One region of the Enterococcus sp. 3H8_DIV0648 genome, then DNA from elsewhere that is predicted to be linked to it. Evidence: predicted binding sites of a transcription regulator. Region 1 holds the regulator's gene; each other region holds the start of a gene.
What was found. Region 1 encodes LexA, which represses DNA repair genes until DNA is damaged. Its sites were predicted from a motif close to CNAACANNTGTTNG; they were not measured.

Region 1 (11,200 bases):
CGCAGCATTTTCTTTTGAGCTGCTAAATCATCTTTTTCTTCGGCTTCAAAGCGCTCCTGTTCCTTCAGCACATCTAATTTTTCAAAAGCCGGCAGCAAGTTATAGCGATCACTTTGTCTTCCACTTTCATCCAATGCTGTTTCAAGCGTAACAAACTCTTTCTCGACTAGATTGTTCAGCACCCCGTAGAGCTTCTCCGTTGTACTGCCCATGCTTTTGGCAATTACTGTCAAATCAGGAAAATCCTCGCCGGCTTCATGCGCGGCATAAAGCTGCAACCACAACATAAACTCATTCGTATTCAGACCAAGTTTTGTATAGTTTTGTAATAGCAGATTTGAGATCGTTGTCTCTCCGCCTGCTAGATAATCTTTTAGTGAAATCATTTTGAATCCTCCGTTCCCATCTCAGTTTACACTAAAAAAACAGGAAGTCCAATCCTAGAAAATTGTTTTTAAACAACGCAAAAACAGGAAGGTCGCCCCTCCTGTTTTACGTTTACTCAGCTTCTGCTAAAGCAGCTTGAGCTAGAATGTTCAAGTAATTCCATGGACGGTCAAAGTGCGGTTGGAAGAAGAAATCTTGTAAAGCCAGGTCTTCTAACGTCATCCCGTTTTGGATCGCCACTGATAAGGTATTCGCTGATTGAGTAATATCATATTTTGAAAGGAACTGAGCACCGAGAATCTTGTTCGTGCCTTTTTCTGAAACGATTTCCATCAACACATTTTCTGTCGTTGGCATAAATTCTGGACGATAGTTGTCTTCGATTACCGTCACATTTACATCGATATCATTTAATGCGGCACTTTCTTTTGTAAGGCCGGTTGATCCAATGGTCCAGCCAAACAAGTAAAGACCAGATGTTCCTTGAGTTCCGCGATATTTCACTTTTTGTTCAACCAGATTTTGTCCGACTAACATTCCTTGGCGTACTGCATTTGTTGCTAATGGGATATATTGATCTTTTCCAGTTGGGTTGTAATGAACGACGGTAGAATCACCAGCAGAGAAAATATCTGGATTGCTAGATTGCATGTATTCGTTCACTTTGATCGCTCCGCTTGGAAGCATATCGACTTTGCCTCTCAATAAATCAGTATTAGGTCGGAACCCAACACATAGAATGACCATGTCGGCATCAAATTCTTGACTAGCAGTTACTACTTTTGTCACTGCACCAGATTCGTCTGCCACAAATTCATTCACATTTTCACCTAACGCTAGTGTTACGCCACGGTCAACCAATTCTTTTTCCAAAAGATTCGTGAAAGGCTCATCTAAGTATTTATTTAAAATTCGTGATAGACCATCGATCAATGTAACCTGTTTGCCTGATTCAGCAAAAGCTTCTACTAATTCGATCCCGATGTAGCCGCCGCCAACAACAACGACTTTCTTCGCGTCTTTAGCTTGCTCAATGATGACATTTGCTTGGTTATAGTTTTTACATAGTAAAACATTTTTTGATTCGATTCCTTTAATTGGAGGAATGATTGGCCAAGAGCCAGTAGTGACAACTAATTTATCATAATCAACAATTTTCTCTTCGTTTGTTTTCAAATCTTTTGCTGTTACTTTTTTTGCATCTGTATCAATGTTTGTTACATCGTGTTCCATGTTCACTGTTGCACCTAGAGAAGTCAGTTCCTCAGGATTAGAATAGAATAAGCCTGCTGGATCTTTAACGACCCCGCCTACATATAAAGCGATTCCACAAGATAAGAAAGAAATGTTGTCATTACGCTCAAAGACTGTCACCTCTGCATCTGGGTGGTTTGCTAAAATATTTTTAACGGCTGCGGTTCCGGCATGTGTACATCCTACTACTACTACTTTCATTGTCGTCCCTCTTTCGTTTAATCGTTTTTTGTTTGCAATCTTTTGCACAAGGACAGTATAACAGAATTTAAATTCTGTCTAAATAAATTTGCTCACGAATAAACATTTTTATTTTTTACAAAGAAAATATGTAAGCGTAGTTAAGAATACCCGCCTTAAGTTTCGAAGTAAATAATTATGTAAACCTATTGCATGGGATCTTAACTCGTATTTTCCAAAGTAAGAACTACTCGTCTCATTCCACTACTTTTTACAGCCAAAAAAAGCTGAGAAGATTTCTCTTCCCAGCTTTGCTAGTCAAATGGACTCTTATAGTTCGTTAAATGTATTTACCACATTTTCAACAGTGAAGCCAAATTGTTCTAAGACAAAATCACCAGGTGCTGATGCGCCGAAGTGATCGATCCCGATCATTTTTCCTTCTAAGCCGATATAACGTTCCCAGCCAAATGGAGAAGCTGCTTCGATCGCTACACGTTTTGTTACTGCTTTTGGTAAAACAGATTCCTTGTATGCTGCATCTTGAGCTTCAAATAGGTCAAAGCTTGGAAGAGAAACAACAGAAACGTCTTTTCCTTGAGCTTTCAAATCTTTTTGAGCTTGAACAGCAAGGTTTACTTCAGAACCAGTTGCGATTAAGATGCCATCAGGTGTATCTGATTCAGATTTAGAGATAACGTATCCACCCTTAGCTACGCCTTCTTTAGCCATATCTTTGCTGTTTGGCAAGACTGGTAAGTTTTGGCGGCTTAATACTAAGATCGTTGGTTTGTTTTTCGTTTCCAATGCTTGAATCCAAGCAGCAGAAGTTTCGTTACCGTCAGCTGGACGAATCACTTGCACGTTTGGCATGCAGCGGACACTGGCTAATTGTTCGATTGGTTCATGGGTCGGACCATCTTCACCAACAGCGACAGAATCGTGTGTTAATACATAAACAACTGGTAAACCTTGAATCGCTGACATACGAACAGCTGGACGCAGGTAATCAGTAAATACGAAGAATGTTCCGCCGTAAACACGAGTACCGCCGTGTAAATGAATCCCGTTCATCGCACTTGCCATCGCAAATTCACGAACGCCGAACCAAATATTGCGGCCTTCATAAGAGCCAGGTTGGAATTCTGTCTCATCAGCGATTGTTGTATTGTTTGAACCAGACAAATCGGCTGAGCCGCCCCATACGTTAGGAACTGCTTTAGCGATTGCTTGGATCGCATCTTTACTTGAGACACGGCTTGCTTGCGCTGTACCTTCTTCATAAACCGGTAAAGCTTCTTCCCAGTTTTCAGGCAAATCGCCGGCAAAAGCCATTTTAAATTGTTTAGCTAATTCAGGATGAGCTTTTTCGTAATTAGCAAACATTGCATCCCATTCAGCTTCAGTCTTAGCGCCTTTGTCGTTGATTTCTTCTTTGAAGCGTTTGGCCACATCTTCTGGAACAGTAAAGTCAGGATATTCCCAACCATAAACAGCTTTAGCCGCAGTAATTCCGTCAGCTCCGATTGGTGCCCCGTGAACTGCTGAAGTACCTTCTTTTGGTGAACCATAACCGATAACCGTTTTAATCTCAATTAATGTTGGTTTATCTGTTTCAGCTTTTGCTTCGTCGATGGCTTTAGAGATTGCTTCTAAGTCGTTGCCGTCTTTAACTAAAATGTGCTGCCAGCCATAAGCTTCATAGCGTGCACCAACATTTTCAGTGAAGGCTTTTGATGTAGGACCGTCTAATGAAATGTCGTTTGAATCGTATAATACGATCAATTTACCAAGTTTCATATGACCAGCCATAGAACTAGCTTCGCCGGAAACGCCTTCCATCAAGTCGCCGTCGCCGCATAGTGCATAAGTATAATGATCCATTACTTTAAAGCTGTCGCGGTTGTATGTTGCAGCCAAATGCGCTTCAGCCATTGCCATCCCAACAGAAGTTGAAATACCTTGACCTAAAGGACCTGAAGTTGCTTCAACACCGTCTGTATGATGGAACTCAGGGTGACCTGGTGTTTTACTTTCCCACTGACGGAAATTTTTCAAATCATCAATCGTAACTTGATAGCCTGCAAGATGCAATAAGCTATACAGCATCGCTGAACCATGACCGGCAGATAAAATGAAACGGTCGCGGTTTGGCCAGTTTAATGAAGTAGCTGGATTAACATTCAAATGTTTGGTCCATAAAGCATACGCCATTGGAGCAGCCCCCATTGGTAACCCTGGGTGACCTGAGTTTGCTTTTTGAATTGCCTCAATACTTAACGTTCTGATTGTGTTTACACCTAGTTGATCGATTTTGTCGAACAAATTACTTCCTCCTTTTTGGTCATAAATACTTTAATTACAGATTCATTGTAACCGATTTATTTTGACTTTTCAATCACTTACTATCAAAAGATTTACTTTCTGTTGTGTAATCCCTTTTTCTTTTGAATCTCTTTTAATTTCTCCGGTGTGACATCGTTGCCTTCTGGATCAACGACCTTCATCCCTTCAATGTGATGGCGCATTCCGCTGCGGAACGAAGAAATATACTCTTCCCGCAAAACCTTCTGTTCATGTGCCTCGGCATCTGTTAAGCCAACGGTTTTCTTTTTCTTGGCCAATTCATTAATCCGTGCAATTGTTTCATCGTTAATCATCGTTAAGCACCTCTTTTCCCTTACTTATTATACATAAAAAAAAATAAGATGAAAGCACAAACAAATACGAACGCTTGTTTGATTTGTTCGGGTATCTATGCTACACTAAAAAAAACGAAAGAAGGTGCGGGCATTGGCAAAAAGAACGGAAACAAAACAATTAGAAGTTTTACGTTTCATTCATGAACGCGTTGAAAATAAAGGTTACCCACCCACTGTTAGAGAAATCGGAGAGGCTGTGAATCTTTCATCTACTTCTACAGTTCATGGCCATTTATCCAGACTAGAGAAAAAAGGTTGGATCCAGCGTGACCCAACAAAACCCAGAGCAATCGAATTAACCATTACTGGTTTAGAAAAAATCGGAGCAACGCCGCAGGTCATTCCTATGTTAGGGGTCGTTACTGCCGGTGAACCGATCTTAGCAGTTGAAGAAGCCTCAGATTTCTTCCCTGTTCCGCCTGATCTATCAAGTGAAGAAGGCAGCCTGTTCATGCTGACGATTCGCGGAGAAAGTATGATCAATGCCGGAATCTACGATGGCGACCATGTCATTGTTAGAAAACAAGCAACAGCCACGAACGGTGAGATCGTGATTGCGATGACCGATGAAAACGAAGCTACTTGTAAAAGATTTTATCGCGAATCCGATCATATTCGTCTACAACCGGAAAATGATGAGCTGGCACCGCTTATTTTCGATAATGTTTCTATTCTTGGAAAGGTTGTCGGCTTGTACCGTAACCACATTTATTAATCGGAATTTACTTCCGATTATTTTTTACTTTACAAAACGAACAAACATTCGTATAATGAATATACAAACACACGTTCGCGTATTTATTAGGAGTGATTATTGATGAAAGCAGTAAGAAGATTTGGTTTGATTATCGCTGTATTGTTACTAGGTTTATTGATTGGCAAGTTGGGTTCTTTAGCTACGATCGTCATTTTTTCTGGTTTGTTCCTTGTTTGGTTTATGTTGTGGGATGAGCGCAAATATGCGCAGCATTATGCGGAACGTCAATATGATGAAGAAGATACTGAGGAAGAACATTACTATAAAGAACCTGCCGAGGATTTTTATTACGTGACTTATGATCATCATTATCACAAGTCGGCTTAAAATTTAACACTCAAGCTGCTAGTATTTTTTCTAGCAGCTTTTTTGTGTTTTGCTGCAATATAAAAAAGCTGGAGACTCTCTCCAGCTTTTTCTTAATAGTCCATTAAAGTTAAAATGTCATAGCCTTGGATCTTGTCACGGCCGTGTAATTCTTCTAATTCGATTAAGAAGGCACAACCAACAACAACTCCGCCAAGTTTTTCAACTAGTTCAATCGTTGCTTTGATCGTTCCGCCAGTGGCCAATAAATCATCGGTGATCAGTACCCGTTGACCAGGCTCAATAGCATCGCTATGGATCGTTAATGTATCCGTACCATATTCCTTTTCATACTCGACTTCGATTACTTCACGAGGTAATTTACCAGGTTTGCGAACTGGTGCAAAGCCTAAGCCTAATTCAAACGCAACGGGACATCCTACGATAAAGCCGCGCGCTTCTGGCCCAACGACCATATCAACTTGTTTTTCTTTTGCGTAATTAACGATTTGTTTAGTTGCTTCACGATAAGCTTCACCATCAGCCATCAATGGTGAGATATCGCGGAAGATTATCCCTTCTTTTGGATAATCTGGAATACTGGCAATATAATCTTTCAAATTCATCTTGATTGTTCCTCCTAGCTTTTCAGCCAATTTCTAATAGTTTGGATATCATTCATTAATAAAAACTCTTCGCTCTCAATTCGCGTTATACGCTTTTGGTAAATCTCGCTTTCTTCAAAAGCTCGTGTTTGCGGTGATTCGACCATTTGTAAAACGCCGTCGTCTATTGTAACAAATTTCAGCTCAGAAAACACGTGAATCATGAATACTAATAATTTTTCCGGAATTCTTAAGTAATTCGAAACAATCTTTAGTTTAAAGCGTATGTCAACCCGCGGCTGCTTCATAAAGAATTGATACAACTCTGTAAACTGCTTGCGACTTGGCAATCCATTGAGATACGCTTCATCAGGACTGTACAGATAAAGATAAATGCGTTCAAAATGCCCTTCATTCGAAATTTCTCTAAGCAGCTCTTTCTGATCAGGACAATCAAGTACGATTAATTGATCATAGTCAGTCCAGTTGATAGACGGATCATACAATGTAATAGATTGCTGCAATTCTTTTGCAAAAAACTTTTGACTGCTGGGTTGAAAGGCCAGATATAGCGCTTGGCCGCTCTCGATTTTTTGATTCCAGGTATGCTTAGCCCGTCGATCAATCACCTGCAAGCCTTCAGAGGCAAAATCAATCAAACGTAATTGAACTTTTTTCTGTCCGTTCCATTCATTGATCTCTAAATCCCCGACAAAACGTGTATCGGGTTGCTGGATTTCTTCGCCATCTTCACCAAAACCAAACCCGATAGCATCCAGCTGGCTGTCATCACTTTTCAATGAGAATTTGACATGCTGCTGATCGCTTCCGATTCGTTTGAAGAAGTCAACATTGCCATCCACCAAGAAATGCGGAGCAGGATGATCCGTCCCAAACGGTGCTAATTTCTTTAGTTCTTCGACAAATTTCAAATTGATTTCAGATAATGCTAATGATTCATCGATCAACAAGTCAGAGCCCTTAGTCAAATCGATCTGCTCTGCTGCAATGTAGTCATTCATCATTTTTCTTAAATTATCAATATTTTCTACCGGCATAGTCAATCCAACAGCCGCCGCATGCCCGCCAAAATGAGTAAACTCAGAACGCATCGTATTCAGCATACCAAATAAGTCCAATGCTTCGATACTTCGACCAGAACCTTTCGCTGCACCATTTTCATCAATCGACAAAATGATCGTTGGATGGCCCGTTTGCTTCAAAATATTTCCTGCGACAATTCCTAATACGCCTGGATTCCAGCTCTTTGCTGCAATTAAATGAACAGCGTCTTCAGGATTAACCAATGCCGTCGCTTCAGCCGTCGTTTCTTGAACAATCTGTTTACGCTCATCATTGATCTTATTCAGCTTCTCAGCCAAGCTTCTTGCAATTTCCTCATCGAAGGTTGTCATCAACTCTACAGCTGGATTTGGATCACCCAACCGGCCAATAGCATTCAGCCTAGGTCCTAGACTAAAGCCGATGCTCGTCTCATCTACTTTTTGCAAATCAACCGAGCTGACCTTCAATAGTTCCAATAATCCTAAACGCTGTGTTTGTTTGATAGCTTGTAATCCCAGCTTAACAAGATTGCGGTTCTCACCCGTCATAGATACGAGATCCGCTACAGTACCGATGGTTACTAAATCCAGCATCTCTAATGGAACTTCCTCCAACAATGCGGTGGCCAATTTGAAGGCTACCCCGGCACCTGCTAACTCACCAAAAGGATAATTCCCCTCTGGATGACGAGGGTGAATAATACAATAAGCATCTGGTAAAACCGGCGGCATCTCATGGTGATCTGTAACGATGACATCCACGCCTTGCGAATTAGCAAAATCGATTGCTTCATTTCCAGCTACACCATTATCGACCGTGATAATCAACTGGATACCTTCATTGGTTTTTTCTGCAAAAAGTTCTTTATTCGGACCGTATCCGTGAATAAAACGGTTTGGCAACACATAATGAACATCTGCTCCGATCATTTCTAAAGTTTCCAGCATGATCGACGTACTGGTGATCCCGTCAGCATCATAATCGCCATAAACTAAAATCGGCTGTCCTTCCATGATAGCGGTTTGAATTCGCTCCACTGCCTTATCCATATCATGCATCAAAAATGGATCGTGCAAATCATCGATATTCGCCTTCATTAATTGCGAAAATTCTTCTAACGTATGTATATTTCGATTCCAAATAAGTTTAGCGAAAGTTTCGCTATATCCTTGATCCAACATTTCAGCTTTAAAAGTCGAATCGATCGGAGCAGCGTCTCTAAACCGCCAATCGAAGTTTGATTTTTTCACTTTATCACTTCCCAACCGTATTAGTATAGCAAAAATAAATCAGACAAGAAAGAGAAGAAGACCTTAGTTTTTCAACTAAAGTCTTCTGATTAATCATAATAATCAATTGGATGATTGTCTTTTTTGTCTGGTTGAGAATTTTCCATCGCCGCTAAAGCTTGGTCCTTTTCTTTTAAGAGACTTTCGTAATTGGCTTTTAACACCACGATCTCATTTTCTTGCTCGCGCTGAAAAGCCGCCTTCTCTTCCGCTAATTTTTGTTCGTTGTTGGTTTCATAGCTTTGAATCATTTCTTTTAGCTGTTTGATCTCTTTGCGCTGTTGGAAAAGAGTGGCGCCAGAAGTAAGAAAAACGACTAATGCTCCGATCAAAGCAGAACCAATAATTACGAGAACAAGCGATAGATAGATTTTTTTGATCAAGAAATTAACTGGCACCTCTTGACTGTTAGAAATTGCGAAAATCACAATCAGTAAAACTAAAATAAACCCTAAAAAAACTTTCCATTGCTTCTTCATCTACCCGCCTACTTCCTATTGAATAATCCGCCAGCTAAAAAGTCCCCGATATGTGGAAACATTCCGTAAAAACGGCTAGCACCTTCCATAATAAATGGACGGTTGATTTCGCGAGTTGTTTTCCCCATTTTGTTGACGATCGTTTTTGCCAACTTCTGAGGATCTAAGACAATACCGCCGAGATTCTCCAAATAGCTGCCGCTTGGATCGGCTTTATCAAAGAACTCAGTCGCAATCGGTCCTGGATTAATGGTAGTCACATAAACATTTGCTGGGCGTAATTCTAACCGCAGCGCGTTTGAAAAACCAAGTACTGCGAATTTTGTTGCAGAATAAATGGTTGATTTTGGTGTTGCCATTTTACCAGCCATTGATGCTACATTGAAAATATGTCCGCTTTTATTATTGACCATTGAGATGGCAATTTTTTGGGTAAAGTACATCATGCCTAAAACATTGACGTTGAACATGTTTTTTGCCACAGCTAAATCAAAGTCAACAAAATTATCAAACAAACCAAAACCGGCATTATTAACTAATACATCGACTGCGCCAACTTCATTTTCGATCTTTTCTATGACTGACTCCACACTATCTGGGTCAGCGATATCTAATTGAAACGCAAACGCTTCTTTACCGCTTAATTCGCTGCAATGTTCTTTTACTTGTCCGATCAAATTGATTCGACGAGCACAAGTAACAACGATTGCTCCGCGTTTGGCAGCTTCATAACAAATCTGTTCGCCTAAACCAGCAGAACCGCCCGTCACGACAACAACCTTATCTGTTAAATCCATTAAGTTCCCTTCTTTCTATAAAGGATATTCGATGTTTTTATGAAAATGGAATATCAATAATATCGAAATCTTTCGCCATTTGGGTGTTTGGAAAGATTTCTTTTGCTTCTTCTTCTAATTCTTTGGCTTCCTTAGCCAGATACCTCGCAGAAATATGCGTCAACATAAGTTTCTTCGCGTGCGCCTCTTTCGCGATCGTTGCGGCCTGTTGGGTTGTCGAATGGAAATAAGCCCGTGCCAGCTTGGCTTCGTTTTTGTTAAAAGTACTTTCGTGAACAATGACATCACTATCTTTTGCAAACTGGCTCGACTTGTTTGTAAAGCGTGTATCGCCAAAAATCGTCACAACTCGACCTTTTTTGCTTTCACCTACAAAGTCTTTCCCATCAATTACCCGTCCGTCTGACAATGTAACGACTTGTCCTTGTTTCAATTTACCATAGATCGGACCAGCAGGGATTCCTAACTCTGCTAATTTTTCAACCTGCAGCATCCCTTCATGATCCGCCTCTGTTACCCGAAACCCGTAGCTTTCAATGCCATGGTCCAACAGCATACATTCAACAGAAAACTGCTTATCCTCAAAGATAACTCCAGCGCTGAGTTCGACAAACTCTAGCGGATAAGCTAAATGGGTCTTTGTTACTTGCAACGAGGTCCGGACATAATTTTCCAATCCAGCAGGGCCATAAATGATAATAGGCTCTTCTCCGCCTTGAAAAGAACGGCTGCTTAATAATCCAGGCAACCCAAAAATATGATCTCCATGCAAATGAGAGATAAAAATCTTTTCAATTTTACGAGGTCTGATATTTGTCCGCAAGATTTGCATCTGAGTTCCCTCACCGCAATCGAATAACCAGATCGCATTCCGCTCGTCTAAGAGCTTTAATGCAAGGCTGCTGACATTTCGATGTTTTGCAGGTACACCAGCACCTGTTCCTAAAAATTCTAGTTCCATAATTCTCCTGACTTTCTATCAAATTACTATCATTCTAGAAGAAAGTCCCGTTTTGCGCAATCTAAACAAGGGAAAACTTAATCCTTATTCGTCTGAATCGTTCTTCTTTTCAGCATTTTCTTTTGAAGCCTTAGCTATTTCTTGAGTCTTCTTCACATCAGCTTCAACATCTTCATAATCCAAACGAGTGATTTCGCCGCCTAATTCCATCATAATCAGTTGATTCAAGGGACGGTTATCCTCTTCTTCTGCAATCAACAGCAAGGCAGTATCACCTTCGCCAATTTTATCAACTAAAAATTCAAAAACACCAGTAGCGTCGCGAACCTCTTTCGCATCTTGTGTCGCTCCGATCATTCCGCCCGTAAACCAGCCTAACAAAATGCCGATCGGTCCGCCAAGAATCCCTACCATCATA
Region 2 (11,200 bases), 900 kb from region 1:
TAGAAGGCCATCAAGTCATCCTTGCTAATCAGAAGGAAGTTGAAAAACGTCAATTAAACTTTGATCAAGAGAAATTGAAGGATTATCAAGCTCAGGGAAATACGATTTCTTTCTTGTTGATCGATGATCAGCTGATCGCTTTCTTCGCAATGGGTGACACCTTAAAGGCTCAAGCGCAAGACTTCATCAAGGAGCTAAGGGATGTTGGGATCGAACCGGTCATGCTGACTGGGGATAATCAAGCTGCCGCCAAAGCTGTTGCTGACTATTTAGGGATCAAAGAGTTTTATAGCGAGCTGCTGCCGGATGATAAGGAAAAAATCATCAAAGAGTATACCGATAAAGGTAAAAAAGTCATGATGGTAGGCGACGGAATCAACGATGCTCCTGCTTTAGCCAGAGCTTCTATCGGAATGGCGATCGGAGCAGGAACCGACATTGCGATTGATTCGGCTGATGTGGTCTTGACCAACAGTAATTTGCCGGACATTTTAAAATTCGTCCGTTTGGCGAAAAAGACCCATAGCAAAATGATCCAAAATCTTTGGTGGGGAGCTGGCTATAATATTTTAGCGATCCCACTAGCTGCCGGAGTTCTAGCTCCGCTGGGCATTCTTTTGAGTCCTGCGGTTGGCGCGATTTTAATGTCCCTAAGCACCATTATTGTGGCAATCAATGCCATGACACTAAACGTCTGAGTAATTCAGGCGTTTTTTCTTTATTATTCAGGAAAATATTAGATAAAAATGCCGATAATTTGTGTTATTTTTAAATAAGAGGAATTATAAAGAACAGAAAAGAGGGCATAGGGCATGATTTGGCAATTTATAACAAGGAAGAAAAATCAACGACAGTTACAAATAATTAGCTTATTAAAGGAAGATAAATATACAGCGACTGAATTGACCAAGCACATAAAAACTAGTCGAAGAACGGTTTTGCGCTATATTGATGAACTGGAGCAGGCAGGATACATTTCAAAAGGAAAATATTACCAGATCGCCTGGCAATACCAAGCAAGGTATCCAGAACTGTATCGAAAAGTTTTGATGTCTGATCCGCGCTTTCAACTTTTTCGAAAATACCTGTGGGGACAGGCTTCTGAGAAAATCAATTATGCAAAGTTTAAAAGACTGAATTATCATTTGACTAGCCTGAATCTTGTGGCAAATCGTCAAACCGGCAGCTTATTGGGAGAGATTGGCTTAATTTTCTTATTGCAGCTGCGCTATTTGAGGGATTTCTATTTTTTTGAAGAACGAGAGATTTATCAGCAGATGGATGATTATTATCGAAATTATCCGGGGACTCTAATTGATAAGGCACTGTTTCCAGATGAGACGATGATCAAAAACTTTATTGACGAATTCGGTATCCAACCGAAGTTTGCCAAATTTTTCTTCTTCGATCATCTGCGCTATCATTTTCAGCTCTTTGCTGATTTTTATCAGTGTCACCGAGAGCATCGAACGGATTTATATCTGGAAGTAAAGCAAGCGAGTAAAATTATTAAAGAGATGCTTGCTTGGGAGAGCGAAGTGTTGAGATTCACTGTGACGGTTAAGCTTTTCGATCTGCTTTTTGGGATTCATCAAGGGCTTCCGTTAATAGTTTTTAATCTAAAATGGGAGCAAGGAGTCGTCGCGGAGATTTATTATCGACTTAGTAAGGAATTAAAGCGGGAGATTCCAATATTAAGTAATTGCCGAATAGATGAATTGGCGCTGGCTTTGAAAAATATTATTTTTACGAGTTATCAGGTAACGTTGACGATGACACCTAATTTGGACTCTACTTTCTTGATTCAGGAACGGTATGAAAAATTTATAGCATCTAAATAAGGAAAATAAGATCAAGATTTTTCTTCAAGAAAGGTTATGCTATAATGATGAAGACTACGTAGAGGCTGCCGTTCACGTTCGCGCGTTTACGGTACTTTCGCGTACTTAGAAAAATGACATACAGAAGAAAATAGAATTTGGCTCTTTCGTTTGAGAGGCTATTAAATAGGAGGAGAGCAGAGTGGGATTACGAAAATTAGATGTTCCGACATCTTCGATTACTGAAGTAAAAAAATCACCAATGGATGTTTTTGCTCAAGCTCGTAAAGCAGAGACCGGTGTTTATATCTTTAACCGTGAAAAAATTGCTGGTGTGATGCTGACGAAAGAACAGTATGAAGCCTTGGTGGAGGAATTGAATACTTTACGCGATACCTTATATCAACCAGTGGAACGGGAATTACCAGTTCCAGAAGAATTAGAAGAGCTGGCAACCGCATTGAGAACTACCTTAGCAAAAGGGTCAGTTATTTCCGCCCGCTATTTGGATGAACGAATGGTGGCGACCGGATTCATTACCAAGAAAACCGGCTTTGGCGGTGTGACGGAAATGATGAAAGAATTAGAAGATAGCGGAAAAATCATTTATCAATTGCGTCGTCGCGAGCACAACAAAGTGATCTATGCTGAGATTTTCGGCGAACCCCAAGAATTCCAACGAGGCTCAGCTGATAAATTGATGATCCGCAAAGTAAATCTGATTGAACGATAGACAGCGTGTGCTGTCTATTTTTTTGCCAGTTTTACTTCCTGCTTTAGCAGGTTAGTAAAATGGTATGCGTACGAAGATCAGGCTTTTTTCGTTTTTTGAAAAAAGTTTCCTTTCCTATGAGCTAGCTGGCCTGATGATTAGTCAAAGCATCAGTACGATAAATGGAATCGTATGCGCAGTGAGAATGAATACTTAAACAGGAACTAGCTATCAGCTGCTAGTTCTATTTTGCGTGATGAAAAAATTTTTTTTGAAAATAAGCAGCTGTCGTTTTACAACAAATTAAATCTGCCTTCTTAAATTCCTTTTACATTCAGCATGATTAATTGTCTATGAACAGATGTTCGGTTATAATAAATAGAGAATGACTCATAGGAGAGGAGGCGAGTTGGATGGCTGAGTTAGTGTTTCCATTGAAAAATGATACGTCGCGAAAAATTATTCATATCGATATGGATGCCTTTTTTGCCTCCGTGGAAGAGCGGGACGATCCTGAATTAGCGAAGCATCCGCTGGTGATTGCTCGCCATCCTTCTGATACGGGCGGAAAAGGGGTCGTGACGACGGCTAATTACAAGGCGCGGGTCTACGGCATCCACTCGGCGATGAGCGCCCAGAAGGCCTATGAGCTGTGCCCGCAGGCTATTTTTAAACCTGGGGATCATGAAAAATACAGCGCGGTCTCAAAACAGGTACGGGAGATTTTTCATCGGTACACCGATATCATTGAGCCGGTCTCAATCGATGAAGCGTATCTTGATGTTACGGAAAATAAAATCGAGGCTCGCTCTGCTATCAAGATTGCTCGGATGATCCAACAGGATATCTGGCAGGAGCTGCAGCTGACGTGCTCTGCTGGTGTCAGCTATAACAAATTTTTGGCCAAGCTGGCTTCTGACTACCAAAAGCCTAGAGGGATGACCGTGATTTCACCTGAAGCGGCGGTGGTCTTTTTGAAGCGGCTGCCGATCGAAAAGTTTCATGGCGTGGGCAAAAAGACGGTGCCGAAGATGAATGACTTGGGTATTTTTACAGGCGCGGATCTTTATGAAAAAAGCGAAATGTTTTTGATTCAGCAGTTTGGTAAGATGGGCTATTCGTTATATCGGAAGGTGCGGGGGATTCATGACTCGCCGGTAAACATTACTCGCGAACGCAAATCGGTTGGCAAGGAGCATACTTATGGTCGTCCGTTAGCAACTGATGATGAGGTGTTGAGTCAATTGCGGCAGTTAGCGGAAAAGGTTGAAAACTCATTGAAGCGGGTCCAGCGTCATGGCAAAACAGTGGTGGTTAAGATTCGCTACGCCGACTATACGACAATCACGCGGCGTGTGACATTTCCGTATTACATAGAAAAGAAGGAAGATTTGTTTTCTCAAGCGAGCTTGATTTGGGAAGAAATCGGCGGTATAGAAAAAGGAATCCGATTAGTCGGTATTACCGTGACTAATCTAGATCCCGTTGCGTTTGAAAATATTGTGTTGCCATTATGGGAGGAGCGATCAAATTAGGTCGCTCTTTTTGATTTGTTCAAAGGCTTTTTCTGAGTCATGAAGCTTTTCCCAGATGACAACTTCACCTTTAGCCAGTGATTTTTGAACATCGATGATCCGCTGATTTGAGCTGCCGCGAAATTGCAGCATCAGGTTTTTCTTGGAAAGCTCAAAGCGGCCATCCACTAGAATATCGATCTTGCTTAACATTTCTAATTTGTCTTCGCTGTCTAACAGCAGCTCCTCAAAGGTATAACCGCTCCAAGACCAAATATCCTTCGTGTTGCCAAATACAGCTCGAATCCGATCGATCACCTTCAAGCAGACTTGCGTATTTAAGAAAGGTTCGCCGCCTAAGAAGGTCACACCCTGCACATAGTCATGAGCTGTGTCGTTAATCAGCTGATCTTCGATTTCTTGGGTGAAGGGTTTGCCGTAACGGAAATTTTGCGAAGCAGCGTTGAAGCAGCCTTCGCAGGCAAAGGGACAGCCGCTGACGTAAAGACTGTTGCGGACGCCTTCACCATCGACAAAGTTGAAGGCTTTGTAATCAGCGATATAATGTTGGCTTAATTCCCTCGCCAGCCATTCTTTTGGTTTAGGATTACGCATATTTTTCACCTTTCAAGTAAAACAGGGAGCGGCAAAGAGCGCCGTCCCTGTCTTTTTTATTCTTCGCTTAGATGAGTAAGCTTTCTATTTCATGTGTTTTACACGTGAAGCGATTTCTTCATGACGACCGTGAACCATTGGGCGTGCTTGAGGATTTCCAAGATAGCCGCAAGTTCGTTTCACTACGTCGCAAGATTTTGGATCGTGATTGCCGCATTGCGGGCATTCAAAACCGCGCTTGGTTGGTTTGAAGTCGCCTTCGAAACCACATTCGTAGCAGTGATCGATTGGAGTATTCGTTCCTAGATAAGCGATCCGATCATAGCCGTAGTCCCAAACAGCTTCCAATGATTTTGGATTTTGCTGCAAGACAGGGTATTCACAGTAGTGGATAAAGCCACCGGAACAATATTTAGGATAATCTTTTTCAAAGTCTAATTTTTCAAATGGGGTTGGATTTTTACGAACGTCGTAATGGAAACTATTTGTATAGTAGTCTTTGTCCGTAATGTTCTCAACGACACCGAAACGTTCAGTATCTAAACGGCAGAAACGGTCGGTCAAGCTTTCACTTGGTGTTGAGTAAACACTGAAGTGATAGCCGTATTCGTTTCCCCAAGCATCCGCGTGTTCTTTCAAGTCCTTCATGATGTCTAACGTGAAGTCTTTCGCTTCTGCGTTGTCTTCCCATTCGCCGCCGTAAAAGACGCTAGCGACTTCGTAAAGACCGATATAGCCTAAAGAGATAGTTGCGCGTTTGTTTTTGAATAATTCATTGACTGCGTCAGTCCGTTTCAAGCGTTTGCCGAAAGCGCCGTATTGATAAAGAATCGGTGCATTTGCAGGTGTTGCTTCTTTACAACGATCAATTCTAAAGACTAGCGCATCTTTGGCGATTTGCAGACGTTCTTCTAATAATGTCCAGAATTTTTCTTTGTTGCCGCCAGATTCTAAAGCGATACGCGGCAAGTTCAAAGTAACAACCCCAAGGTTCATCCGGCCAGCGTTGATTTCTTCACCTTGTTCATTTTTCCAGCCTTGCAGGAATGAGCGGCAGCCCATTGGCACTTTGAAGCTGCCAGTGAGTTCAATCAATTTATCGTAGTTCAAGATATCTGGATACATCCGTTTTGTTGCACATTCTAACGCCAATTCTTTGATATCGTAGTTTGGATCGTTTGGTTCTAAGTTCGTGCCGCGACGTAAAGTAAAGATCAATTTAGGGAAGATCGCTGTACGTTTTTCACTGCCTAAACCTTCGATCCGGATTTGTAAGATCGCTTTTTGGATCTCGCGTTCGAACCAATCTGTCCCCAGACCGAAGCCTAGTGATGTGAATGGTGTTTGTCCGTTTGAAGTAAATAGGGTATTGATCTCATATTCTAAGCTTTGCATCGCATCGTAAATGTCTTTACGGGTTTTTTGTTTGGCAAAAGCTTTTTGTTTTGCAGGATCATCGATCCATTCTTCCGCATCTTTTAAGTGTTTATCGTAATTTAGGCGCGCAAAAGGAGCTAACAGCTCGTCAGTACGGTCCGCCGAACAGCCGCCGTATTGGCTTGAAGCCACGTTGGCGATGATTTGAGAAATTTGGGCAGTCGCCGTTTGGATCGATTTAGGACTTTCGACCTCCGCATTACCGATTTTAAAGCCGTTATTTAACATGCCTTTGAAGTCAATCAAACAGCAGTTAGTCATTGGAGTATATGGATGGTAGTCCAAATCATGATAATGGATGTCGCCTTTTTGGTGAGCGTTCGCTACGTGAGGCGGCAACATTTTTAAACCGATCGATTTGCCGACGATCCCAGCAGTCAAATCACGCTGTGTGTTAAAAACATCACTATCTTTATTAGCATTTTCGTTCACGACCGTTTGATCCTTATTGATCAGTTTGCCGATCGTAAAGTTGATATCAGTTGCTTTGCTGCGTTGGAAGTCGCGGCGCGTCCGGTAATTGATATATTCTTCCGCTAATTCATACTCGTTATGTTCTAATAATATATGCTCCACGATGTTTTGGATTTCATAGATTTTGATATCGCTAGTAAAACGTTCTGAAATTTCTGCATCTACGCGTTCAACAATTGACTGGATACGTTCATGAGTCAATGGGTCAACTGATCCTTTGATTTTTGTTTCGGCTTTGATCAAGGCATCATAAATTTTTTGGTCATCAAATGCTGTGTGACGACCATCACGTTTTACGACCTTAATATTTTTTAGCGACGGTTGATATTCGTTGATCAACGAGTCTTTTGTGTGGATTTCCATCATTGCAAGCAGCTCCATTTCCTTTAAAGTTCATTATCAATCATATAGTATTTTTGATGTGGTTGCAACGATATATAGTATTATTTTTCCGGTAAAAAAGAAAAACACACCATATATAGTGTGTTTGTTTACTGAAAGATAAAAGAAAGCTGATAAGGACCTGTCTCTTATACACATCTAGATGTGTATAAGAGACAGCCATATATAGTGTGTTTGTTTACTGAAAGATAAAAGAAAGCTGATAAGGACAAGCTTCCAGATAAAATAAAATAACTGAAAAATATTTTTTCTAAAAAGTGAAAAATTTGTAAGGTTATTGAAGGTCGTTTCACATAGGAAACCACCTCAAATATGATACCATAAAAGAAAAAATTTAGATGTTACAAATAGATTTCATTCTAAGTTTTTATCAGGCTTTTTGCTGATGACAATCAGTTAACCGGTGATGCAAGAGGAAAATCTGATTATTTTTGGTTAAAAATAAGTAATTTAAGCCGATGCAGGAGGAAACAAATGGGAACAATTATCAATGTGCAGCATCTTAGTAAAAGTTACGGCACGCGAAATAATAAAGTAAATGTCTTGAATGACCTTAACTTCACCGTCGAAAAAGGGGAATTTGTCGGCATTATGGGACCGAGCGGAGCGGGAAAAACTACTTTAATGAATATTCTTTCAACGATTTTATTGCCGACGATGGGCTCGGTTAAAATCGCAGGAGCAGACATTACCCAGATGCGGGAGAGTCGTTTGACGGATTTTCGACGGGAAAAGCTGGGCTTTATTTTTCAAGATTTTAATTTGATCGACAGTTTGACAGTCAAGGACAATATTATCTTGCCGCTGACTGTCAGTAAATTGTCGAATGAAGAGATCGAAGAACGGGTGCTTCGTTTGACGAGAATCTTAAAGATTGAACATATTTTATCGCGCTATCCGGAAGAAATCTCGGTGGGACAGCAACAGCGGACAGCGGCGGCCCGTGCGCTGATCAGCAAGCCGCTGGTCTTATTCGCTGACGAGCCGACCGGATCTTTGGATTCCAAAGCTGCGACGGAATTTTTAAATTATTTGGATGATGTTAATCTTCATGAGGATACGACAATTTTAATGGTGACTCATGATCCTTACACGGCTAGCTATTGCAATCGGGTTTTGTTTATTAAAGATGGCCGTTTCTTTTCAGAGATCGTTCGGCGTTCTTCCCGCAAGGATTTTTTTGAAAAGGTGATCGATATGCAGGCGACGATCGGCGGGGGAGGCAAAGCCAATGCTGATTAGAATCATTTGGCGGGGCTTCAAAAAACAATTATCGAATTATTTGATCTTTTTCTTCAGTCTGATTTTTGCGGTTATGGTTTATTATTCCTTTACTGCGATGACCTACGAGCAGCCATTGATCCGCGGTGCCGGGAAAAATACTCAGCTTGTGGGAATGCTGGGCTTTGGCAGCTTCGCGGTTGTCTTGATTCTGCTCTTTTTTATGGCGAATACCAATCGTTTCTTCATTGAAAATCGTCGCAAGGATATTAGTATTTTTCATCTATACGGTTTGAATTACTATCAAATCTGTCTCTGGTTCATTTTAGAGATATTCTTTATCGGACTTTTTTCCTTTGTGATCGGGATTGGACTAGGGGTCTTATTGTCCAAGCTCTTCAGTATGATCCTGGTGAAGGCGATGGATCTGCCGCTGCAAGTGCATTTCTTTTTTTCAAGTGATGCGATCGTTGACACGGGTTTAGTGGTGCTGTTTATCCTAGGAGTCGTCTCATTGCAGATTCTTTGGCTGGTATCGGGATATAAGTTCTCTCATCTGAAAAAACTTCAGCTGCGTAAGATACGGGCGATGCAGGTGCCGACTTGGAAAAAAATTGTTGGGCTGATCGGTGCCTTGTTTTTGCTTGGGGGCTGGGGGATGGCCTTGGCTTATATCGTGTTATCCCGCAAAGCAAGTAATTATTTTGGTTTGATTCAAGGAAACGGCTTACTGATGGGAACGATTTTTCTTTTATGTGTGCTGGGCAGCTACTTGTTTTTTGCCTTTACCTTACGCTGGTATAATTCCTATCGCCCAAAGCGCTTGAATAAAAACCTCGGTATGCTGTCTCGCAGTGAATGGCAGCTGCGTTTGTTTACGGAGTGGCGTTTCTTAGGTTCTATCACGGTTGCGTTGGGCTTGGCGTTGGCAATTTTAGGCGGAATGGCGGCGATTGCTTCATTGGAAATGCGCTCTGTCAAAGAGATCGCCCCAGCTTCTTTGATGATTACTCGAGAAAGCTATCAAAAAATTGCGCCGAAGCTGCAAAGTGTGGCACCCTATCAACGGCAATCCTTAAACTTTAAAGCTCTTCCGGCGAAGCAAAGTGTTGAAATTTCTGGTGAGGGGATTGATTCGCAACCAGAGATCATGGACATGATTTCTCTGTCTGACTATCAGGCGTTTCAAAAGCTCAATCCAACCTTGCAGGACATCCATTTAAAGACAGCAAATTCGACCGTGGTCTTAAGTTCTTATCAACGTTACTTGAAGGAATATACTCATTACAGCAAGATCATTTACTTGAAGGATCGGAAGTTGGATGTTCAAAAGATTTATCCGAACTTTTTTGGTGATACGAACCTGCGTTACGGCACTGGAATGATTGTGGTTTCGGATGAGTTGTTCAATGAGACTCCCGGCTTGGCATATACCGTTGAGGCGATCGATGTAAAGAATAAAAATGAAGAAAAGCTTAATCGGCTGATTCGCCAAAACTTGAAGGGGGATTGGGATTTTCCGATCCACTACACATTGGCTTGGAAACATCAACGGGTCATCGGTGAAATCAATGAAGGAGAAGGTCCGAAAAAGGACGGTTCCACGATTTATCGTTCAGAATATACCTCACACCAAGAAATTTATCGGCGAACTCGCAGCAGTATGGGTTTGGTTTTATTCGTGGCTACATTTGTCACGGCGACCTTCATTATTTCGACGGCCAGCATGGTAAGTTTGCGCCAGCTCTCAGAGTTTAAGCAGAAGAAAAAGAAGTATGCACTGCTGCGGCAGCTGGGGATTCCAAATAAAACGATCTATCAAGAAATCAAAAGAGAAAATCGTGTAGTCTTTTTCATCCCGGCAATCTTAGCGTTGATTCACAGTGTGTTGGCTCTTTCGGTGATCTCCCATATTGCGCAAAATGCAGATTATGGATTTGTTTACCTGTTTTGCGGATTGATGCTCGTCGTTTATGCGTTGTTTTACGGGATATCTTGTGTCTATCAGAAAAAAATGCTTTAGGAATATCTTAATGGGAGCTGCTAATTGGTTTTAGCAGCTCCTTTTTTTGGTGCTCTATTTTTAAATTGGTCTGGTACGAACCTCGGGGAAACAACCTTTTGACTGCGCTGTAAAATATATTGTCAAGCATGTGACAAAACTGTTCGTTTGGAAGCGGTATATGTAAGGGGAACAAATGGTAGATTTTTATCAACGTTCTATAATGATGACAAAAGTAAAAAGGAGAGGGCGATCAGATGAAAGAATTTTTTAAACGCCCCGCTACTCGGTACTGGTTAAGTTTTGCTGGAAAGACGATTTTCTACTTTGCCGTCCTTTTGATTCTCGTTTACTTATACCATTACAAGAGTATTCAAGGCGGTAATTTTATCTATAACGAATTTTAGAAAGTTCGTTCTTGAACCGAACGGAGGGACATTCATGGAAAATATCATTACAACCATTGACCAATGGGCCAGTGAAAAACCTGAGGCCATCGCTTATCAATCAGAAACAACAGCCTTCAGCTATCAAACCTTGCGGCAATGGTCAGACAATTTAGCACAATATTTAAATCGTACAACAGCGGCTCAAACACCGATCGTTGTGTTTGGCGAGCTGGAATTTGAAATGATCGCTAGTTTCCTAGGCGCGGTCAAAAGCGGGCATGCCTACATTCCCATCGAATCGAATACGCCATTAGATCGAATCCAATTGATTCTTGAGGTGGCGCAGCCGGCAATGGTCTTAAGTGTCCTGCCTTGGCCAGAGGAAATCGCAGCGGAGGTTCCAATTGTGACACCGAAAGAACTTGCTGAGATTTTTACGACAGAGCAAGGACAAGCAGCGTTGCAGCCAGTCACAGGTGATGAGACTTTTTATATTATCTTCACCTCTGGAACGACAGGTGTGCCTAAGGGAGTCCAAATCAGTCACAAAAATCTATTAAGCTTCACGAATTGGGATCTGAAGGATTTTGGAATCGAGTCAGGAATGCGTTTTT
Region 3 (11,200 bases), on a different contig from region 1:
CTACTTCAAATAGTGCAAATCAAACCTATTTTGATTTCAACGGTATCCAGTTGGATAGCAGTCGCTTAACAATAACAGAAAAAGGCATTACCGTTTCTGGAGTCACTCAAGAAAAGTTCGATCAGCTGCAAACCTTTAAATATAATGCTCGCCTGAACAATCCGGCAGGCTCGTACAATCAGCCTGAGAGATTTTCGTTTTATGCTATTTCAGCGGGAACGTACCTGCATCAGTTCAATATTCAACACACCGTTGCTTCTCCGGGTTTGACGATTAAATACGTCGATGAAGACGGTGACGGAATTCACGAAAATCAGACGATCGAAGGAAATGTCGGAGATGCTTATGACACAACAGCAGAAAATTATCTGCCGACCATTTCAGGTTACACCTTAGATGAAACTCAATTGCCGCAAAATGCAACGGGCAGCCTAACCGCTGATCCACTTACAGTGACATATGTTTACAAACGAAACTTAGCCCTTTTGAATGCTCATGATTCTACGATTTATGTCGGAGAAAATTGGAAAGCTGAGGATAACTTTGACGGCGGAACAGATCCTTATGAGCGTCCAATCACGATCAATGATGTTCAGATCAACGGAAGCGTTGATACGGCTAAAGTTGGAAAATATGAAGTCACTTATTCCTATGATCGCGTCCCTAATAGAATCTGGACAGGTGATCACGCCACAGCCAAAGCAACAGTGACCGTTATTGATAAAAAAGAAGCAAAGCCTGTAACCGTGACCTACGTGGACCCGACTGGAAAAGAAATCCACGAGAAAAACATCGTGAAAGGCGAACTAGGTGCCGCCTTTGATGTATCGGGCAAAGAGTATCAACCCGCGATTAAAGGATACATTTTGGATGATAAACAACTGCCGAAAAATGCTAAAGGAACCTTTAGTGATCAAGCCCAAACAGTCGTCTACGTTTATCAACCAGAAATGAAGCCAACAACCGATACAAGTGACTCGTCTTCATCGGATACAACCACAACGGACACTGTTTCCAGCAGTCAGCCAACAGATAAAAGCTCTGACTCAAGTAAAAATAGCGGGAAGGTTGCACCTGCCGAATCATCCAACAGCTATAATCGCCAAACAGTCATAGCAAGAAACACATCTGCGAAATTATTACCAAAAACCGGCGAGGCGAAAACATCGAGTTATCTACTTGCAGGCATTAGCGTTCTGATCTTTGCAATTGGCCTGCTGCTTTTCAGCCACAAAAAAGCAAAACAATAAAAAATCAGGCTTCATTCTCGATATTTGAGAACAAAACCTGATTTGCTTACTGAAGCATCCTAGTTAAATTTACTAGGATGCTTTTTTATAGATTCCTGTCCAACCATTCTTGATAGACTTTAAGCTGTTCGGGTGTATGAAAAAAGTGCTCCCCTGCTTCAAAAAGCGTCAGTGATCTATTATCAGCCGCTGAGAATGCCTCGATGGTCGCTCTTGAGGTCAAATTATCTTTTCCGCCATACAAGATTTTGGTTGGAACCTGCCATTTGATCGGATGTTCGACCACGTAGGCATAATAATCCCACTCCAATGTTTTGAACGGTGTCTCGATTCGCTTTTCTCGCCGCAAATCCTCTGGTGTCAGCTGCGACCACCGCAGCATATTTTCAATCAATTCCCGCATATCGACGATCGGCGACAAGAAGAAGCTTTGATCGATCTCCTTGTTTTGACAGGCTAACATGCCAAAGTACGCTCCAATACTGCAACCGAACAATGAGATGCTCTCCGCCTGCTGCTCTAATTCAACAAAAAGCTTATTGGCATCCGCCACGACATTTTGCGGATTCAAGGTATCCGGCTGCCCTTGACGTTCCCCATGCTCCGGCAAATCAAAGCTCCAGACCTGATAGCCCTTTTTCGTGGCATCTTCGGCTAAAAGCTGGATCACAGTATCTTCTTTATGGGATTGATCCCCATGAAACGCTAGAATTACTTTTTTACTCGCTTCACCCCAGCACAAAACGGGAACTCCCTGAATCATTTTTCGCTTTAACTTCATTTAGCCCTCCACAATTTGCAGGCCTAACCCAGCCGCAATAATCAGCGCCTGATAAGAATCAACCTTCAAGCCCTTCAACTGCTCCATCGAAAAAGCAATCTTGCCAAATTGATTGCCCGTAAAATCCAAACCGGCCAGCTTCGTCCGCATCCAGTTACTATTGTCCAACTCATTATTCGTCAAAAACAAATGCTTCCAAGTGACTTCAAAAAATTCACTGTCGGCCATTTGGCAATTCTCAAACGCGACATTTTTCAAATTCGTCGCACTAAACGAACCAAAATTAATCAGGCAATCCTTAAATTGACAATCCCGCAAATAGCTCTCCGCAAAGTTGCAGCCTGTCAGCTTGCAATTTTCGAAGACAATCTGATGGAAGCTGCCGCCGATCCATTCAAGGTTGGAAAAATCGCAATTTTTAAAAACCACGTTACTGGCTTCAAAGCGAATCAGCTTCGTGCGCTGCATCGTGATTTTTTCCAAAATCGAACGGCGTAGCACCAGATTCTCACAGGTCAAATAGCTGTAGTCGAATTCGATCCCATGAACATCTTCAACAACCGCCTCATCTTCTAAGTAAAAATCGTCGGTAAAATTTTTCGGTAAAATCGGTAATGCTGGATAATTTTTAATCATAATTCTACTCCTGTTTTCTTTCAATTGATGTTCTAAGTTTCCCATACATCCTAAGAATTCTCTAGTCCAAAACGACTTTTCTTGAAAAGAGAGGTTCAAATGTGCTTTTTATTTTGAAGAATGGTAAACTCTAGCAATGAGGTGACCCTATGAACAATAAAATAAAAGAATGGCTTCCAGTAGTCATAATCATAGTATTAATTATTCTTGCTCGCATGTTTGTTTTCTCTCCAGTAAAAGTCGAAGGCCATTCAATGGACCCGACGCTTCACGATAAGCAGCGTTTGATCACGTCCAAAATATCAAACCTAGGCCGACAAGACATCATCACTACCAAAGAACCGGATAATCAAAATATCTATGTCGTAAAACGCATCATCGGTCTGCCAGGAGATCACGTAGTAATGAAAAATAATGTCTTAACGATCAACGGAAAAGAATACGATGAGCCCTACCTTGATGAATTCAAGGAAAAATTCAAAAAGGATAAACTATTCGAGGAATATTCCTACAACAAAGCCTTTCAGGAACAAGCAGCCAACGCGACTAGCTTTACTACTGAATTTGATGTGACTGTTCCGAAAAATCAGTATTTTGTTTTAGGTGATAATCGTTTGATCTCTAAAGACAGCCGGATTTTCGGCTTCGTTGACAAATCCTTGATCCAAGGAAAAGTGATCCTGCGTTTCTGGCCATTAAATGAATTTAAACTATTTTAAGCAGCTTAAAAAAAGCCATGGCGATCTCGCCGTGGCTTTTCATTTTATATTCGTAAAAGTTATTGCTGCTACTTCGTGATTTTTTCCGTCAGGATTTTCTTTGGTCCTAATATTTCGACATGGTGGATCTGTTCGATGGTCAGGTGGAGCGTCCCCCGGTCTTCTTCATCCAAATAAATCTGCTCCTCTCTTTGACCACTGATTTTCCCCACTAGATCGTCTGGATAGTTTCCTTCATTATCTAATGTTTCCAGTTGAATGGCGATTCGCTTATTTTTCAGATACGCCTGCTGCAATGTTTCCCCGATTTCCTCTAAGCTCATTTGTTCTTTTCCAACATTGATGCGATTTCGTTCCTTTGATTCTTTACTTAGCACCGCGGTATGATCCGACAAGTAAAATCCGATCCACTTCATCATTCCGCGGTCTTGATAGGTTTGCTTGGCCTCCATAAAAAGCTGCTCTGCACTTTCATCGTCATAGATCATAACTAATCCATCCCTTCCATTCCGCCAGCATGGCCGCCAACCAAACCCGCTCTTTTGATCGCTGTCGCGCCTTCATTCAGCGAATGTGCGCGAACGATCGAAGTAAATTTATAACGGCTGCGAATTTGAGCAATCACTTCATCGATTTTTTCTTCTTTGATCGTTTGCTGCGGGTCCTCAAAAAGGTTTAATTGTAAACTTCCGGCAGCGCGCAGCGAAGAAACCGTAATCGAAATGTTCCGCACTTCGGAATTATCCCAATACTTCTCAAACAACGCAAAAGCTACCCGAGTCAGCTCTCGCGCTTGATGAGTGGGCGGAATCTTCAGCTGATGATGAAAACCGCCGCGTTTCCCGCTGCCAAAATAAGCATAAGCAATCCCTAGGTGCAGCGTTCCGCCTAAAACATCCGCCTTACGCAGGCGTTGGGCGACCTGCTCGCAGATTTCAGCGATTACCGTTAGGATATCCGCCTTATGAGCGTAATTTTTCGGTAAGACCTGCGAATTGCCAATCGATTTCTCCTTCGTAGGATACAAGTCCTTTTGGGAAAGAATCGAACGATCGATTCCCCAGGCGTGCATGTAATGCTGCATCCCCATCACACCAAAATGATTTTTCAAAACAAAGGGATCAGTATGGGCCAAGTCCCCCATCGTTTTCAAGCCCATCATTTGATAACGGCGCTCCATCCGATTGCCGATTCCACAAAAATCACTCAAGCGCAGCGGCCAAATTTTCGCTGAAACATCCTGATAATGCCATTGCGCAAAAAGAGATTTCTTTCTTTTGGCTTCGTTGTCCATCGCTATTTTCGCTAATAAGGGATTGTCCCCCATCCCTAATGATGTATAAATGCCGATTTTTTCAATAATTTCTTTTTGAATCATCTTGCCGACTTCCGCCGAACTATTGCCGAATAATTTCCAGCTGTGGGTCAAGTCCCCAAATTGTTCATCGATACTATATGTATGAATGTCCTCTTCCGCCATATATGAACGAAAAATCTCCTGAATCCGCATGTGGTATTGAATGTACAAGGTCATCCGCGGCGGCACGATATGCAAATCTGGATGATTGGGAATTTCAAAGCCGCGGCTGACATTACTGATGCCCAGCTCTTTTTTCGCCATTGGACTAGCCGCTAAAACCAAGCCTGCATTCTCACGATCACCACTCATGACGACTAATAAGTCCTTCAACGGATCCAAATCATGCTCGATACATTCCACACTGGCATAAAAACTTTTGGAATCCATACAAAAAACATCTCTGACCGGCTCTCCTTCATAAACGTTCATCAAAACCACCTCCCCGAACACAAACGTATGTTCGCTTTTAGTTTAAGTTGATTCTGGATTTTTGTCAATCATTTGCTTATAAAGTTTCGGTGAGAAAAATGAAGTACAAAAAAGACGATCCAAGCATTCAATCGAATGCTTAAATCGTCTTTTATCCTCTAACTCTATGCTACTTTTTTACGAAAATTGCCTCCAATACACTGTAGAAAATCCCTGCCATTACAAAGATCATCCAGCTAAAGCCCCATGAATGAGTCAAATATGACCAGCCGAAATAAATCAACACGATAGTTGGCCAGTACACACGCTCCAATAAATGTTTGGTGCGGGCAGAATCACCATACTTTGCCTGCATCGCATTTGGTCCTAATTTATCCTCATCTGCGATAAAATATTTTTCTTTAATAAATTTATCAAAGCTGCCATAGTTGATACTGCCGTACATGATCAAAAAGACGCCAATTGCTAAAAAGAAAAACATGACCGGAATACCATATTCCGCGTAGGTAAACATTTGGAAAAAGAAAATCGGCGACACACTCAACACACATAAACAAATCCCAAACACTAAACTAACCTGAAAGCTTTTTTGATAGCCTTGCTTTAATTTTTGCGCTTCCTTATTCAAATCAACTGAGATATAACGATCATTCAATACCACATTGTTTTTAGAAAATTGCAGCCCATTATAAATGATGATCCCAACACTGATCGCTATGATGACGAAAAAGAGTAACAAGCCCATCATCTCAGCTCCGCGAATACTTAGTCCAATCAGTGCTCCTACCGCCAGTAAACAACCGCTGACTCCGAGACTCAAGCCCTTTGTGTCTTTTTTTCGTTCGTTCAAGTATTGATACATCTCTTCTTCTTCGATACCATTCTCCGGTTCTCTTTCACGAGTCGCAAATTCCAATTCCTCCCGCAGCTCATCGACGGAACCGAATTCGCTGATCACCTGTCCAATCGCTTCGTGCTCGCTTTTTCCTTCATCTAATAATGCCAAATAATGATCTTCCATAATCGTCAAAATCTCTTGCTTTGCTCGTTGGACTTCTTTCGTATTTGGAAATTCGAGAAACAATGTCTCTACATAATTTTTGATCGTATCCATTTTTTACCCTTCTTTCATAAATCGGTTCACAACTCTTTTAGTCTGCTTCCATTCATCCCGCTTCTCTTCTAAGAAAGTCAGGCCTTTGTCGGTTATCTGATAGTACGTTCGTTTCTTTCCATGAGTAACTTCCCCCGGATAAGAATGGATATAACCATTTTTCTCCAAGCGGTTGAAGGCGGAATAAAGTGTCGTTTCTTTAATAATATAGACTTCTTCACTCATATCCCGTATTTTTTGAGAAACCGCATAGCCATAGGAATCGCCATCCTTTAGTATGGACAAAATGATGACATCATTGTACCCGCGAATTCCATCGCTCGAAATCATTTTGCCACCTCCTGAAATTACTTCATCTGTCGTTGTAATCATTGTACGACAATTACTACGACAGGTAAAGTAAAATATATCAGATTTATTGAAAAATATTTTTTGTTATGGCAGAATCAACAGCAGACAGACACACGTTCCGTTCTATGTTAAAAAAAGATCGGGCCTGCGACTAAAAAAAGGAAGTAACCTATATGCAAAAAATCGCTATTATTGGCGGCCGCATCATCGGCATGACGCTGGCAAATTATTTAGATCAAAAAAACTACCAAGTCACACTGTTTGACGAACCGACCGGACAAGCAACGAGGGCCAGTGCCGGGATCATCTCCCCCTGGCTTTCCAAACGCCGCAACAAACAATGGTATCAGCTGGCAAAAGACGGCGCTGCCTTTTTTCCAAAGCTGATCCAAGATTTCCAGCTAGATCAGGCGATCTATCAGCAATCCGGCACATTGCTTTTACGTCCTGAAAAACAATTGGACGAACTTTTGACCTTAGCCGAAGAACGAAAAAAAAGTGCCCCTGAAATCGGCACGATCGAACTGCTTTCAGGTGAACAAACCCAGCGAGCCTTGCCTTTGTTAAAACCCTTGCCTGCGCTTAAAATCAGCGGCGGCGGTCGTTTAGATGGAAAAGCTTACCTGCGCCATATGCGAAAAAAGGCCGAAGAAAAAGGAATTCACTTTATCACTCAACGCGTTCAACTGGCAAATGGCCACACTGTCTGCTTCGGTGAAAGTGAAGAGGAATTTGATCAGATTATTTTAACAGTTGGTCCTCATTTAAAAGAGCTATTGGCTCCTTTAGGCTATCGGGTAGATCTGCGTCCGCAAAAAGGCCAGCTGTTAGTTTTCCAAACAGACTTTAAAGCTAGCGGTGAGTTCCCTGTGGTTATGCTGGATGGCGAAGCAGATTTGATTCCATTTTTGGATGGGAAAATCTTACTAGGTGCGACCCACGAAAATGACGCGGGCTGGGATTTGGAAGAAACGCCGGCCGCATTTGAGCAGCTGACGAACAGTGCTCGCAGCTTTTTGGCTGAGCCAGAGAAATTGTTGGCGGCACCTGTCCACTATCGTGTTGGCACCCGAGCCTATACTTCGGATTTTGCACCTTTTTTTGGTTCATTAAATGAACAGCTGCTGGTTGCTAGCGGCTTGGGCTCTTCTGGTCTGACGACTGGCCCATATATCGGCTATCTTTTAGCGCAATACCTGAATACGGGAAAAGCCGACTGGCAAGTTTACCAAAAAGAATTAGCAACTTATATTCAGCACGAAAAAACGCTGGAATCTTAATCTGATTCCAGCGTCTTTTTACATTGGTTTTAAGTTTTTCTCTAAACGCTCCGTCATCCAAGCCAATCGGCTGGCTCTGCCGGCATCGGTTTTTGCATCAAAGTAGGCGCGGGTATAGGTTTTCTTGACCGAAGGCGGCATATTTTCAAAATTCTTTGCGGCTTCCGCGTTTTCCTTCAACAGGGCGGCTACTTCTGCGATCTGTTCATCCGTAATAGCCGATGGACGAGTGGCGTTTTCCCATTGTCCACTTTTCTTCGCTTCAGCGATTTTTTCACGTCCCAAATCTATCATCAGGCCTTGTTCTTCCAGCTTCGCCACGATTTTTTTGTTTTTCTCCGACCATTTGCTGTTTTTACGTCGTGGAGCAAAGTATTTAATGTAGGAATGCTCATCGACCTTTTTCATTACTCCGTCTATCCAGCCAAAGCATAAAGCCTCTTCTAGTGCTTCGCCGGCTTTTAAGGTCTTGACCTGTTTTGTTTTGCCAAATACAAGCCAGACACCGCCGCTAGTTGACGCATTTTCTGTGAGCCACGTCCGAAAATCTGCGCGTGTTTCAAAAAGTAAGTTTTCTTCCATATTACTTATCTAATCCTAAAACGACTGGTGTCGATTTGAAGCCGATGCCCATGCGGTCGATCCCCATATCGATCAACTCTAAGAAGTGCTCACGCGTCCGAATCCCGCCGCTGCCTTTAATTTTGATTCGGCCTTTGCATTGGTCCATCATGATTTGAATGACTTCATTTGTGGCACCCTTGCCTTCATAGCCCGTGATAAAGCCCGTACTGGTCTTAACAAAATCCGCATTCGCCGCAATCGCACATTCACAGGCTTGACGAATTTGCTCTTCATTCAATGTATCCGTCTCAAAAATCACCTTCACGGCGGTTCCATGTGCATGACAAGCCTCAACAATTACGCGTAATTCCTTTGTGACTTCATCATATTTTCCACTGCGAATCCAGCCGAAATTGGCAACGATATCCAATTCGTAAATATCTTCTCTTTGACAATACGTCTCTGCCTGCAGCACCTTAGATGCAGTCGTACTTGTTCCAAACGGAAAATCACACACAACACAAATCTTGGTATCCGTATCTTTTGTCATCTCCGCTGCGATATCCAAAGAAGATGGATTGACACAGACCGTCGCACAATGATAATCGATCCCCTCTTGAATGTACTGACGAATTTCAGCCTCCGTAAAATCTGGTTTTAACACCGATTGATCAATATAAGCCCCTAATTCTTCAACAGTCATTTCACTTGCTTTTTTCATGGATAGTTCCCTCCCATTCAATTTTCATCTCGACTATCGTTTTTCTTGCGCCCTCAAAAGTGATTGTGTTCACAAAAAAATCAATACCCTAGATTTTGTGTAAAAATTTTCACTGCTTACTAATTTAAGTATAGGATACCTGCCACTTTTTGTAAACGCTCACTTGGCTAAGTGGCGCGGTTTACTACCGCTTGTTTTTCCAGTTGACTCTTCAATTCATTCAATGAAACGTTTTTGAAATCTTCATTTTTCATCCGCTTGCGATAAGCGGTAGCCGTTTCTCCCGTCAGTTTTTTAAACATTCGGCTAAAAACAACTAAACTGTTAAAGCCTACCTGCTCGGCGATCGTTTCGACGGATTCGTCGGTCATAGACAGTAAAAAAGCGGCTCGGTTAATACGTACACCTAAAAGATAATCTCTAATACTGATGTCCATATGATTCCGGAAGACCCGGGACAAATGACTGCGATTAACAGCAAGCTGCTGCGCAATCCCTTCTACTGTTAAGTGCTCGGCATAATGCGCCTCGATATATTCTACGGTATCTACTGTCAGGGGCGAATAAATTTTTTGCTCGCCTAAGTGGACTTTTCCGCCATCCTCTAAAAGAGCCGCTAAAAAATGATACGTTTGTTCATTCAAATGCAGTTCATTTACGAATGTTTCCTCGGTAAAAGGAAGACAGGCTAAAATCGTATCGACATACTTTTGAATATCTGAAGACACCATCGTATATTGATCGTCTTTAAAATGTGAACGGCGAATGATCTCATCAGCCGCCGCCCCGCCAAACGAAAGCCAGCCATACATCCACGGCTCTTCCCCATCAGCCAAATAAAAGGTCGAATCCCCAGGCCGAATCAAGAACAGGTCCCCTTTTTTCAAATGATATTGCTGATTCTTGACCTGATAGGTTCCTTTTCCTTCCATAATAATATGTAAAATATAATTCTGACGAATCGCCGGACCGAAAGAATGGAAAGGCAAGGTCTTTGAGATCCCGCAAAAATCAAAATGAAGATCGGTTTTTAAGTGGTGCTGTTCCTTTTTTAAAAAAATCGTCTGTTCCATCTCGTATTCCCTCCATCTGATTTCCCTTCTAAATTATACCGTATATTTCTTTTGAAGCATTAACAATCCCATTTTTTTGGCGCAAATCAAAGCTATTGAGTAATTGGCCATTCATCATTTTATTCATGCTACTCTAAAAACAAAAAATAATTGCAAAAGGGGAGAGGAAGGATCGTTTGAAAAAAAGTTTAAAGCAATTAATCCAAGCACTGCTAATCTGTCTGATCGTCCCCAGCACCCTTTTATTACAAAAGAACAATCCCTATATCGACTATGATATTACTTATCGCAGCGTTTTTCGCTTACTGCTATTGATCAGTCTGTCTGTTTTAGCGGTCTGGTCGTTAAAAGAACTGTGGCAGGTTTTACGAAATAAGAGAAGATAAAACATTTTTTCAAATAGTGACTAACATACTTGTTGGTCTTTTTCATTTAGCTGCTGGTATAATAGAAAGAAACAATTAGATGAGAATCATGCTTTTAAAAAAATGATAAGGAGCAAAACGATGGAAAATTTTGAGGATTACTTGAAGCAGCTTGAAAATGACGAGCATCGAGCTAAATTACGGACCCTTTTCCAACAAATATTAACGGATTTCCCTGAACTAGCAACGCGAATTGCTTGGAACGAACCGATGTTTACCCATCACGATACTTTTATTATCGGCTTCAGTACCGCTAAAAACCACTTTTCCGTCTCACCTGAGGTCGCTTGTCTCAAAAAGTTTTTACCTGCTATCGAAAAAAATGGCTACGGACATACAAACAATATCTTTCGGATAAAATGGAATGAAGCGATCGATTACGACCTTATCAAGGACATGATTGCTTTTAATATTGAAGATAAAGCGGAATATACGAAGTTTTGGCGGTAATTTAATTATAGAGTTAGAGCCAGTTGGACCAGCATACTTGTTGGTCC

Region 2: dinB (DNA polymerase IV) is a predicted target of LexA. The motif match lies at 2,887-2,900, and genes of this name have one in related genera.
Region 3: A5875_RS19560 (Y-family DNA polymerase) is a predicted target of LexA. The motif match lies at 5,196-5,209, and genes of this name have one in related genera.

Annotation. Positions count from the first base shown of each region.
Region 1 is NZ_NGLG01000001.1:999,894-1,011,093, reverse strand. Features, by position in the region: gene A5875_RS04695 (DnaD domain protein) at 1-386, opposite strand, end outside; gene A5875_RS04690 (FAD-dependent oxidoreductase) at 499-1,842, opposite strand; gene tkt (transketolase) at 2,152-4,146, opposite strand; gene A5875_RS04680 (DUF896 family protein) at 4,239-4,481, opposite strand; gene lexA (transcriptional repressor LexA) at 4,615-5,238, shown strand; gene A5875_RS04670 (hypothetical protein) at 5,341-5,607, shown strand; gene A5875_RS04665 (adenine phosphoribosyltransferase) at 5,700-6,212, opposite strand; gene recJ (single-stranded-DNA-specific exonuclease RecJ) at 6,227-8,506, opposite strand; gene A5875_RS04655 (LapA family protein) at 8,596-9,024, opposite strand; gene A5875_RS04650 (SDR family NAD(P)-dependent oxidoreductase) at 9,033-9,821, opposite strand; gene rnz (ribonuclease Z) at 9,859-10,782, opposite strand; gene A5875_RS04640 (DUF456 domain-containing protein) at 10,867-11,200, opposite strand, start outside.
Region 2 is NZ_NGLG01000001.1:1,904,746-1,915,945, reverse strand. Features, by position in the region: gene A5875_RS08900 (heavy metal translocating P-type ATPase) at 1-698, shown strand, start outside; gene A5875_RS08895 (winged helix-turn-helix domain-containing protein) at 813-1,841, shown strand; gene A5875_RS08890 (prevent-host-death protein) at 2,023-2,553, shown strand; gene dinB (DNA polymerase IV) at 2,946-4,067, shown strand; gene nrdG (anaerobic ribonucleoside-triphosphate reductase activating protein) at 4,059-4,661, opposite strand; gene nrdD (anaerobic ribonucleoside-triphosphate reductase) at 4,746-6,938, opposite strand; gene A5875_RS08870 (ABC transporter ATP-binding protein) at 7,449-8,216, shown strand; gene A5875_RS08865 (FtsX-like permease family protein) at 8,206-10,218, shown strand; gene A5875_RS08860 (teichoic acid D-Ala incorporation-associated protein DltX) at 10,455-10,604, shown strand; gene dltA (D-alanine--poly(phosphoribitol) ligase subunit DltA) at 10,639-11,200, shown strand, end outside.
Region 3 is NZ_NGLG01000002.1:706,277-717,476, forward strand. Features, by position in the region: gene A5875_RS19535 (MucBP domain-containing protein) at 1-1,250, shown strand, start outside; gene A5875_RS19540 (alpha/beta hydrolase) at 1,336-2,031, opposite strand; gene A5875_RS19545 (pentapeptide repeat-containing protein) at 2,032-2,667, opposite strand; gene lepB (signal peptidase I) at 2,817-3,386, shown strand; gene A5875_RS19555 (hypothetical protein) at 3,455-3,874, opposite strand; gene A5875_RS19560 (Y-family DNA polymerase) at 3,877-5,175, opposite strand; gene A5875_RS19565 (permease prefix domain 1-containing protein) at 5,345-6,289, opposite strand; gene A5875_RS19570 (PadR family transcriptional regulator) at 6,293-6,619, opposite strand; gene A5875_RS19575 (NAD(P)/FAD-dependent oxidoreductase) at 6,814-7,920, shown strand; gene A5875_RS19580 (YdeI/OmpD-associated family protein) at 7,939-8,502, opposite strand; gene deoC (deoxyribose-phosphate aldolase) at 8,504-9,205, opposite strand; gene A5875_RS19590 (AraC family transcriptional regulator) at 9,373-10,278, opposite strand; gene A5875_RS19595 (hypothetical protein) at 10,455-10,664, shown strand; gene A5875_RS19600 (iron chaperone) at 10,785-11,153, shown strand.